2 regions of the Enterobacter hormaechei subsp. xiangfangensis genome follow, and region 2 is predicted to be linked to the other one. Evidence: predicted binding sites of a transcription regulator. Region 2 holds the regulator's gene; the other holds the start of a gene.
The links. Region 2 encodes PurR, which represses purine synthesis genes. Its sites were predicted from a motif close to CANGCAAACGTTTGCNTG; they were not measured.
Positions count from the first base shown of each region.

Region 1 (4,346 bases), 1.8 Mb from region 2:
TCACGGGATGGAAGTGTGGGACAAAGACAGCTTTGGCCGTATCGCGTTTGACGATGAAAGCATGGGTTACAGCCACCTTGGACATATCGTTGAAAACGCGGTGATCCACCACGCGCTGTGGCAGAAAGCGCAGCAGTGCAGCGACGTCACGCTGATCGCACCGGCGAAACTTCATCAGGTGGCGTGGGGCGAAAACGACGCGTTTATCACTCTTGAAAGTGGCGATATGCTGACTGCGCGTCTGGTAGTGGGTGCCGACGGCGCTAATTCCTGGCTCCGTAACAAAGCGGATATTCCGCTGACTTTCTGGGATTACCGTCATCACGCGTTGGTGGCCACAATCCGCACCGAAGAGCCGCACGGCGGCGTGGCGCGCCAGATTTTCCATAATGACGGCATTCTGGCCTTCCTGCCGCTTGCCGATCCGCATCTCTGCTCCATCGTCTGGTCCTTAGAGCCGGAGAAAGCGCAGCAGATGCAGGAGACGACGCCGGATGCCTTCAGTCAGGCGCTATGCGTGGCGTTTGATAACCGTCTGGGCCTGTGCGGGCTTGAAAGCGAACGCCAGACGTTTCCGTTAACCGGTCGCTACGCGCGTCAGTTTGCCGCGCACCGTCTGGCGCTGGTGGGGGATGCGGCGCATACCATTCATCCGCTGGCCGGGCAGGGAGTGAACCTCGGCTTTATGGACGCGGCTGAGCTGGTTGAAGAGCTGCGTCGCCTGCATCGGGAAGGCAAAGATATTGGTCAGCATCTGTATCTGCGTCGCTACGAGCGCAGCCGCAAACACAGTGCGGCGATGATGCTGGCGGGTATGCAGGGCTTCCGCGAGCTGTTTGCCGGAGCGAACCCGGCGAAAAAACTGCTGCGCGATATTGGCCTCAAACTGGCCGACACCCTTCCCGGCGTAAAACCGCAGCTTCTTCGTCAGGCAATGGGCCTCAACGATCTTCCCGACTGGTTACGTTAGTCTCGATCCCCGTCACACTTTATTTTCCCGGCCTGCGCGCCGGGGAAATTCCCTCGTTTGAAATAATCTAATTTCACGTCATTTTTCGCATTAGAAAATCTAATCTTACTATTTTTATGTTACGGAAATTCGGCCCATTTTTCCGCATGAAATATCAGCATCTGCTAAATCCTGTTAGATCATTGTTAATTTTATGCGGGTTTAATCGCATTTTCCCAGTGAATAACTCTGTAGGCTTTTCAGCGATTTTTGGTCATAAGCTAATGTGATGACCCGTTTTACCTTATGGTTAACCGCCGGTTTAGGTGGTAAGTTCAGGTAAAAGAGAACGTTTGCGTCGGCCCCCGATCGCGAGGCCGACACCGGGTTTCACGGTGAATTTTTCAACGAGGAAAAGATGGCTCAACAGACTCCTTTGTACGAACAGCACGTGTTATGCGGTGCCCGCATGGTGGACTTCCACGGCTGGATGATGCCGCTACACTACGGCTCGCAGATTGATGAGCACCACGCGGTGCGCACCGATGCCGGTATGTTCGACGTGTCTCATATGACGATTGTCGACCTGCGCGGTAGTCGCACCCGGGAGTTTTTGCGTTATCTGCTGGCAAACGACGTCGCCAAACTGAAGACGCCGGGCAAAGCGCTCTATACCGGTATGCTCAATGCCTCTGGCGGCGTGATTGACGACCTCATCGTCTACTACTTCACCGAAGATTTCTTCCGCCTCGTTGTAAACTCCGCCACCCGCGAAAAAGACCTCTCCTGGATTTCCCAACACGCTGAACCTTACGCCATTGACATCACTGTCCGTGACGATCTGTCGCTGATTGCCGTACAGGGGCCAAACGCCCAGGCGAAAGCCGCGTCTCTGTTTAGCGACGAGCAGCGCAAAGCCACCGAAGGCATGAAGCCATTCTTCGGCGTGCAGGCGGGGGATCTGTTTATCGCCACCACCGGCTACACCGGTGAAGCGGGCTATGAAATTGCCATGCCAAACGAGAAGGCCGCTGATTTCTGGCGTGCGCTGGTGGAGGCAGGTGTGAAGCCTGCGGGCCTGGGCGCGCGCGATACGCTGCGTCTGGAAGCGGGGATGAACCTCTACGGTCAGGAGATGGACGAAGGCGTCTCTCCGCTGGCCGCCAACATGGGCTGGACCATCGCATGGGAACCGGCTGACCGTGATTTTATTGGTCGTGAAGCGCTGGAGATGCAGCGCGAGAAGGGCACTGAACAGCTGGTAGGCCTGGTGATGAAAGAAAAAGGCGTGCTGCGCGGCGAGCTGCCGGTGCGCTTCACCGATGCCGATGGCAATCATCGCGAAGGCGTGATCACCAGCGGAACGTTCTCCCCGACGCTCGGCTACAGTATTGCCCTGGCACGCGTGCCGGCGGGGATTGGCGAAACGGCGGTGGTGCAGATCCGCAACCGCGAAATGCCGGTCAACGTGACCAAACCGATTTTTGTTCGCGCCGGTAAGCCGGTCGCCTAACTATTTTTATCAGGAGAACTTCAATGAGCAATGTGCCAGCAGAACTGAAATACAGCAAAGAACACGAGTGGCTGCGCAAAGAGGCGGACGGCACTTACACCGTTGGGATCACCGAGCACGCGCAGGAGCTGCTGGGCGACATGGTGTTTGTTGACCTGCCGGAAGTGGGCGCAACCGTGAGCGCAGGCGATGACTGTGCGGTGGCGGAATCCGTTAAAGCGGCCTCTGACATCTACGCCCCGGTAAGCGGTGAAATTGTTGCCGTGAACGACGCGCTCAGCGACTCCCCGGAGCTGGTGAACAGCGAACCGTATGAAGGCGGCTGGATCTTCAAGATCAAAGCCAGCGACGAAGCGCAGGTTGCCGCGCTGCTGGATGCGACCGCGTACGAAGCACTACTGGAAGACGAATAAGCCATTTCCCTCTCCCCTTGGGGAGAGGGTAGGGTGAGGGGAACAGACGATACCCTCACCCCAGCCCTCTCCCTTAGGGAGAGGGAGAAAACACATTCACTGCACGTTTCAGGAACCATCGCTCATGACACAGACTTTAAGCCAGCTTGAAAACCGTGGCGCCTTCATTGAACGTCACATTGGGCCGGATGCTCAGCAACAGCAGGAGATGCTGAAGACAGTTGGCGCGGATTCATTAAACGCACTGATCGGCCAGATCGTGCCAAAAGACATCCAGCTTGCCACGCCGCCGCAGGTAGGCGAGTCCACGACGGAGTTCGCCGCGCTGGCGGAGCTGAAGGCCATCGCCGGCCTTAACAAGCGCTATAAGTCTTACATTGGCATGGGCTACACCAACGTGCAGTTACCGCCGGTGATCCTGCGTAACATGCTGGAAAACCCGGGCTGGTACACCGCTTATACCCCGTATCAGCCAGAAGTCTCCCAGGGCCGTCTGGAAGCGCTGCTGAACTTCCAGCAGGTGACGCTGGATCTGACCGGTATGGATATCGCCTCTGCCTCGCTGCTGGATGAAGCCACCGCCGCCGCCGAAGCGATGGCGATGGCGAAGCGCGTGAGCAAACTGAAAAACGCCAATCGCTTCTTCGTCGCGGCGGACGTGCATCCCCAGACGCTGGACGTGGTGCGCACCCGTGCGGAAACCTTCGGCTTTGAGGTGATTGTCGACGACGCTGAAAAAGTGCTGGATCACCAGGACGTCTTCGGCGTGCTGTTGCAGCAGGTGGGCACCACCGGGGAAGTACACGACTACGGCGCACTGATCGCCGAGCTGAAATCCCGTAAGATTATTGTTAGCGTCGCCGCTGATTTTATGGCGCTGGTGCTGCTGACGGCGCCAGGTAAACAGGGCGCGGATATTGTCTTCGGCTCAGCCCAGCGTTTCGGCGTGCCGATGGGCTACGGCGGCCCGCACGCGGCGTTCTTTGGCGCGAAAGATGAATTTAAACGCTCCATGCCAGGCCGTATTATCGGCGTATCGAAAGATGCCGCCGGTAACACCGCGCTGCGCATGGCGATGCAGACCCGCGAGCAGCATATCCGCCGCGAGAAAGCGAACTCCAACATCTGTACCTCGCAGGTACTGCTGGCTAACATTGCCAGCCTGTACGCGGTGTTCCACGGTCCGGCTGGCCTGAAGCGCATTGCCAGCCGCATCCACCGTCTGGCCGATATCCTGGCCTGCGGTCTGCAACAGAAAGGTCTCAGACTGCGTCATGAACACTATTTCGACACCCTGTGCGTCGAGGTGGCAGACAAAGCGGCCGTGCTGGCGCGCGCCGAGGCAGCGCAAATCAACCTGCGCAGCGACATTCACAATGCGGTCGGCATTACGCTGGACGAAAGCACCACCCGTGACGATATCCTGACCCTGTTCAACGTATTGCTGGGTGACGCACACGGTCTGGACGTT
Region 1 is NZ_CP017183.1:3,809,221-3,813,566, reverse strand. Features, by position in the region: gene ubiI (FAD-dependent 2-octaprenylphenol hydroxylase) at 1-970, shown strand, start outside; gene gcvT (glycine cleavage system aminomethyltransferase GcvT) at 1,368-2,462, shown strand; gene gcvH (glycine cleavage system protein GcvH) at 2,486-2,875, shown strand; gene gcvP (aminomethyl-transferring glycine dehydrogenase) at 3,000-4,346, shown strand, end outside.
Region 1: a site for PurR is predicted at 1,292-1,309, ahead of gcvT (glycine cleavage system aminomethyltransferase GcvT). Genes of this name have one in related genera too.

Region 2 (4,346 bases):
GGAAGGGCGGTCTGTCATCAAAAAAATGCAGATCACCCGTGAGCAGTGCCAGCAGATCGCCAACGGCTGGCGCGGGCATCTCGCTATCGCGGTGGATAACATTGTTAAGCCGGAGCGGACCCGGCAGATGATCGTCGATTTCTATCGTCATTTTTCCGACGTCGAACTGCGTGTTTCGCAGGAAGTGTTCAACGGCGTCTGGGATGCGCTGGCGGACGGCAGGGCGGAGATGGCGATTGGTGCAACCCAGGCGATCCCGGTTGGTGGGCGCTACGCGTTTCGCGACATGGGCATGCTGAGCTGGACCTGCGTGGTCGCGCGCGATCACCCGCTGGCAGCGCTGGAAGGGCCGCTGAGCGATGACACATTACGCAACTGGCCCTCGCTGGTGCTGGAAGATACCTCCCGCTCGCTGCCCAAGCGCATTACCTGGTTGCTGGATAATCAGCGCCGCGTGGTCGCGCCGGACTGGGAGTCGTCAGCCACCTGTCTGAGCGCGGGGCTGTGCGTTGGCATGGTGCCGGTGCATTTTGCGCGCCCGCGCATCGACGCGGGAGAGTGGGTGGCTCTGACGCTGGAAAACCCCTTCCCGGATGCCGCATGCTGTCTGACGTGGCAGCAAAACGACGTCTCGCCCGCCATGGCCTGGCTGCTGGATTATCTGGGAGACAGCGAAACGCTGAACCGGGAGTGGTTGCGGGAACCAGCATAGCTGGCCCCGGAAAGTGATTAACGACGGTAGTCGCGGAACGGACCGTCCGCAACGGAACGGCGTTCTATCAGGCGCGGGTGAACTTCAATGGACTGGGACTGTTCACGCTTGTTGACGATCCTGTCCAGCAGCATGTTGAAGGCCGTTTCACCCAGCGAATCTTTCGGCTGGTGAATGGTGGTCAGCGCCGGGGTAAAGAAGCGGGCGTTGCGCACGTTGTCATAGCCGATCACCGAGATATCCTGGGGGACGCGCAGGCCGAGTTCATCTGCCGCGCATAGCGCGCCCATCGCCATGATGTCACCGCCGCAGAACACCGCGGTAGGGCGATGCGGCTGGGAGACGATCTGCTGCATGGCGCGATAGCCTGACTCCGGCTCGAAGTCGCCCTGAACAATCCAGTTTTCCGGCACGGTGATCAGCGCCTCTTCCATCGCTTTCATGAAACCGGCCAGACGGCCAGCACCGGTGTTACGCTCCAGAGGTCCCGGGATCACGCCAATTTCACGATGACCGCGTTCTACCAGATAACGCCCCGCCATGTAGCCGCCTTCAAAGGCGTTATCAATAACGGAGTCGGTGAAGTCTGCGCGCGCCTCGCCCCAGTCCATGACCACCATCGGAATGTGGCGATACTCTTCCAGCATGGAAAGGACCGACTCAGGGTATTCAGAACACATTACCAGAAGACCGTCGACGCGCTTTTGCGCCATCATTGACAGGTAAGCGCGCTGTTTTTCAATGTTGTTCCACGCATTGCCCAGAATCAGGGTATAGCCTTTCTGGAAGCAGTTTTTTTCAACGGCTTCGATGATTTCAGCAAAATAGGCCGCTTCACTGCTGGTGGCCAGCAGGCCAATCGATTTGGTGTGATTAACCTTCAGGCTGCGGGCGACGGCACTTGGCGAGTAGTGCAGTTCTTTGATTGCCGCCCAGACGGCATTACGCGTCTCTTCAGCGACGAAACGCGTTTTGTTAATAACATGTGATACGGTTGTAGTGGAAACGTTTGCGCGTTTTGCTACGTCTTTAATTGTTGCCATTAAATGTCACTCCAGACCATATCCTAAGCTCCTGAAAAAATTGAAGGTAAACGTTTGCCTTCTCTCACCCTTATTACGCAAACATGAGTTGCGACACGCCGGGAAAACGACACAGGACGTCAGGAGGGGGTCAGTGGCCGGTACGCTAATAAATTTAGCGTGGAATTTTGTCCTATCTTGATGAAAAGGGGAAGAGGTAAAGTGGATATCCGTTTAAATCCTGGAAGATTTTTGACCTGAACTGTGTAAAAATGAGCAAGCTCACTTTTCGTAGGGTGAATAAAAGGAGAAAAATTGATGAGTACCGATCTGAAGTTTTCGCTGTTTACCACCATTGTTGTTCTTGCTCTGATTGTTGCCGGTGGTTTAACCGCTGCACTGCACTGATTCAGGCGGAGGGAGAACCTTCTCCCTCTCTTGCCGCTATTGTTACCTCTCCGGCAAAAATCTTTTGCCAAAATGTTAACTTCTCATTTTTTGTGATTGATGTCATGCTTTTGACTTCTTAGTTCTGTGCCGGGTTATGGCACGGTATCCGGAGCCTCTTCATGAAAATCAATTTTCCCCTGCTGGCCCTGGCGATTGGCGCCTTTGGGATTGGCACCACTGAATTCTCCCCGATGGGGTTATTGCCTGTTATCGCCCGGGGGGTAGACGTCTCTATCCCTGCGGCCGGTATGTTAATTAGCGCCTACGCGATCGGCGTGATGGTGGGCGCGCCGCTGATGACGCTGCTGCTTTCGCACCGTGCGCGCCGCAACGCGCTGATTTTCCTGATGGCGATTTTCACTCTCGGCAATGTGTTTTCCGCGATTTCGCCCGATTACACCACTCTGATGCTTTCGCGCATTCTTACCAGCCTCAACCATGGCGCCTTCTTCGGACTGGGCTCGGTTGTTGCTGCCAGCGTGGTGCCAAAACATAAGCAGGCCAGCGCGGTAGCCACTATGTTTATGGGCCTCACCATCGCTAATATCGGCGGCGTTCCCGCCGCCACCTGGCTGGGAGAAGCCATCGGCTGGCGTATGTCTTTCCTCGCAACCGCCGGACTGGGCGTGGTCGCGATGGTTGCGCTGTTCTTCTCACTGCCGAAAGGAAGCGCTGGAGAACGTCCGGAAGTACGTAAAGAGCTGGCGGTGCTGATGCGTCCTCAGGTGTTGTCCGCGCTGCTCACCACGGTGCTGGGGGCCGGGGCGATGTTTACGCTCTACACCTATATCTCCCCGGTGCTGCACGACATAACCCACGCAACGCCACTCTTTGTTACCGCGATGCTGGTGCTGATTGGTGTCGGGTTCTCGATTGGCAACTATCTCGGCGGGAAATTTGCCGACCGCTCCGTGAGTGGGACGCTGAAAGGTTTTTTAACGCTGCTGATTGTCATCATGGTGGCGATTCCGTGGCTGGCGCGTAACGAAGTGGGTGCCGCGATTGCCATGGTGGTGTGGGGCGCCGCAACCTTTGCCGTGGTGCCACCGTTGCAGATGCGCGTAATGCGCGTTGCACACGAAGCGCCGGGGCTCTCTTCATCGGTGAATATCGGTGCGTTTAACCTGGGCAATGCGCTGGGGGCCGCAGCGGGCGGGGCGGTGATCTCCGGTGGTTTGGGTTATAGCTTTGTGCCGGTAATGGGGGCGATCATTGCCGCACTCGGCCTGCTGCTGGTGATAATGTCTGGTCGTAAACAGCCTCAAGCGGTGTGTACGGCGGAATAAACAAAAACGCAGAAGGGCTGCCCCTTCTGCGTGTCTCTTACGCGGCGAAGTTCTTCGCAACAAATTCCCAGTTAACCAGTGCCCAGAAGTGTTCCAGGTAGTTCGGGCGCGCATTACGGTAATCAATGTAATAGGCGTGTTCCCATACGTCCACGGTCATCAGCGGCGTGGCGCTGGTGGTCAGAGGGGTACCCGCATTAGAAGTGGAAACGATAGCCAGTTTGCCATCAGCCTCTTTTACCAGCCAGGTCCAGCCGGAGCCAAAGTTTTTAACGGCTGCGTCAGTAAACTTCGCTTTAAAATCCGCGAAACTGCCGAACGCGGCGTTAATCGCTGCCGCCAGCTCACCGTCAGGTTCTCCGCCTGCATTCGGGGCCAGGCAGTGCCAGTAGAAGGTGTGGTTCCACACCTGTGCGGCGTTGTTGAATACGCCGCCGTCTGAACTGCGCACGATCTCTTCCAGCGTTTTGCCTTCAAAATCGGTGCCCTTGATCAGGTTATTCAGGTTGGTGACATAGGTCTGGTGATGCTTGCCGTAATGGTACTCCAGGGTTTCCGCGGAAATATGCGGGGCCAGGGCGTCTTTTGCATACGGTAGTGCAGGTAATTCGAACGACATTGCTTCTCTCCTTATAGTTTTATACGTTGCCAATAACCCTACAGACAACAAGGACAGAATAGCAAATTGAAAGGGTATGCAAAAGAGGAACTTACCCTGCCACAGAGGCGGCAGGGCAGGGGCTAGCGGATGGTTTTTGGCGTCATCACGCGGCGCGCACCCACATAGTGGCGCACCCAGTAATCTTCGCTGAGAGAGGTGATCTGAATGTCCTGACCGCTGCGCGGTGACTGGATAAATTTACCGTTACCCACATA
Region 2 is NZ_CP017183.1:1,995,313-1,999,658, forward strand. Features, by position in the region: gene punR (DNA-binding transcriptional activator PunR) at 1-712, shown strand, start outside; gene purR (HTH-type transcriptional repressor PurR) at 730-1,755, opposite strand; gene cydH (cytochrome bd-I oxidase subunit CydH) at 2,053-2,142, shown strand; gene BFV63_RS09605 (MFS transporter) at 2,304-3,470, shown strand; gene sodB (superoxide dismutase [Fe]) at 3,508-4,089, opposite strand; gene BFV63_RS09615 (C40 family peptidase) at 4,212-4,346, opposite strand, start outside.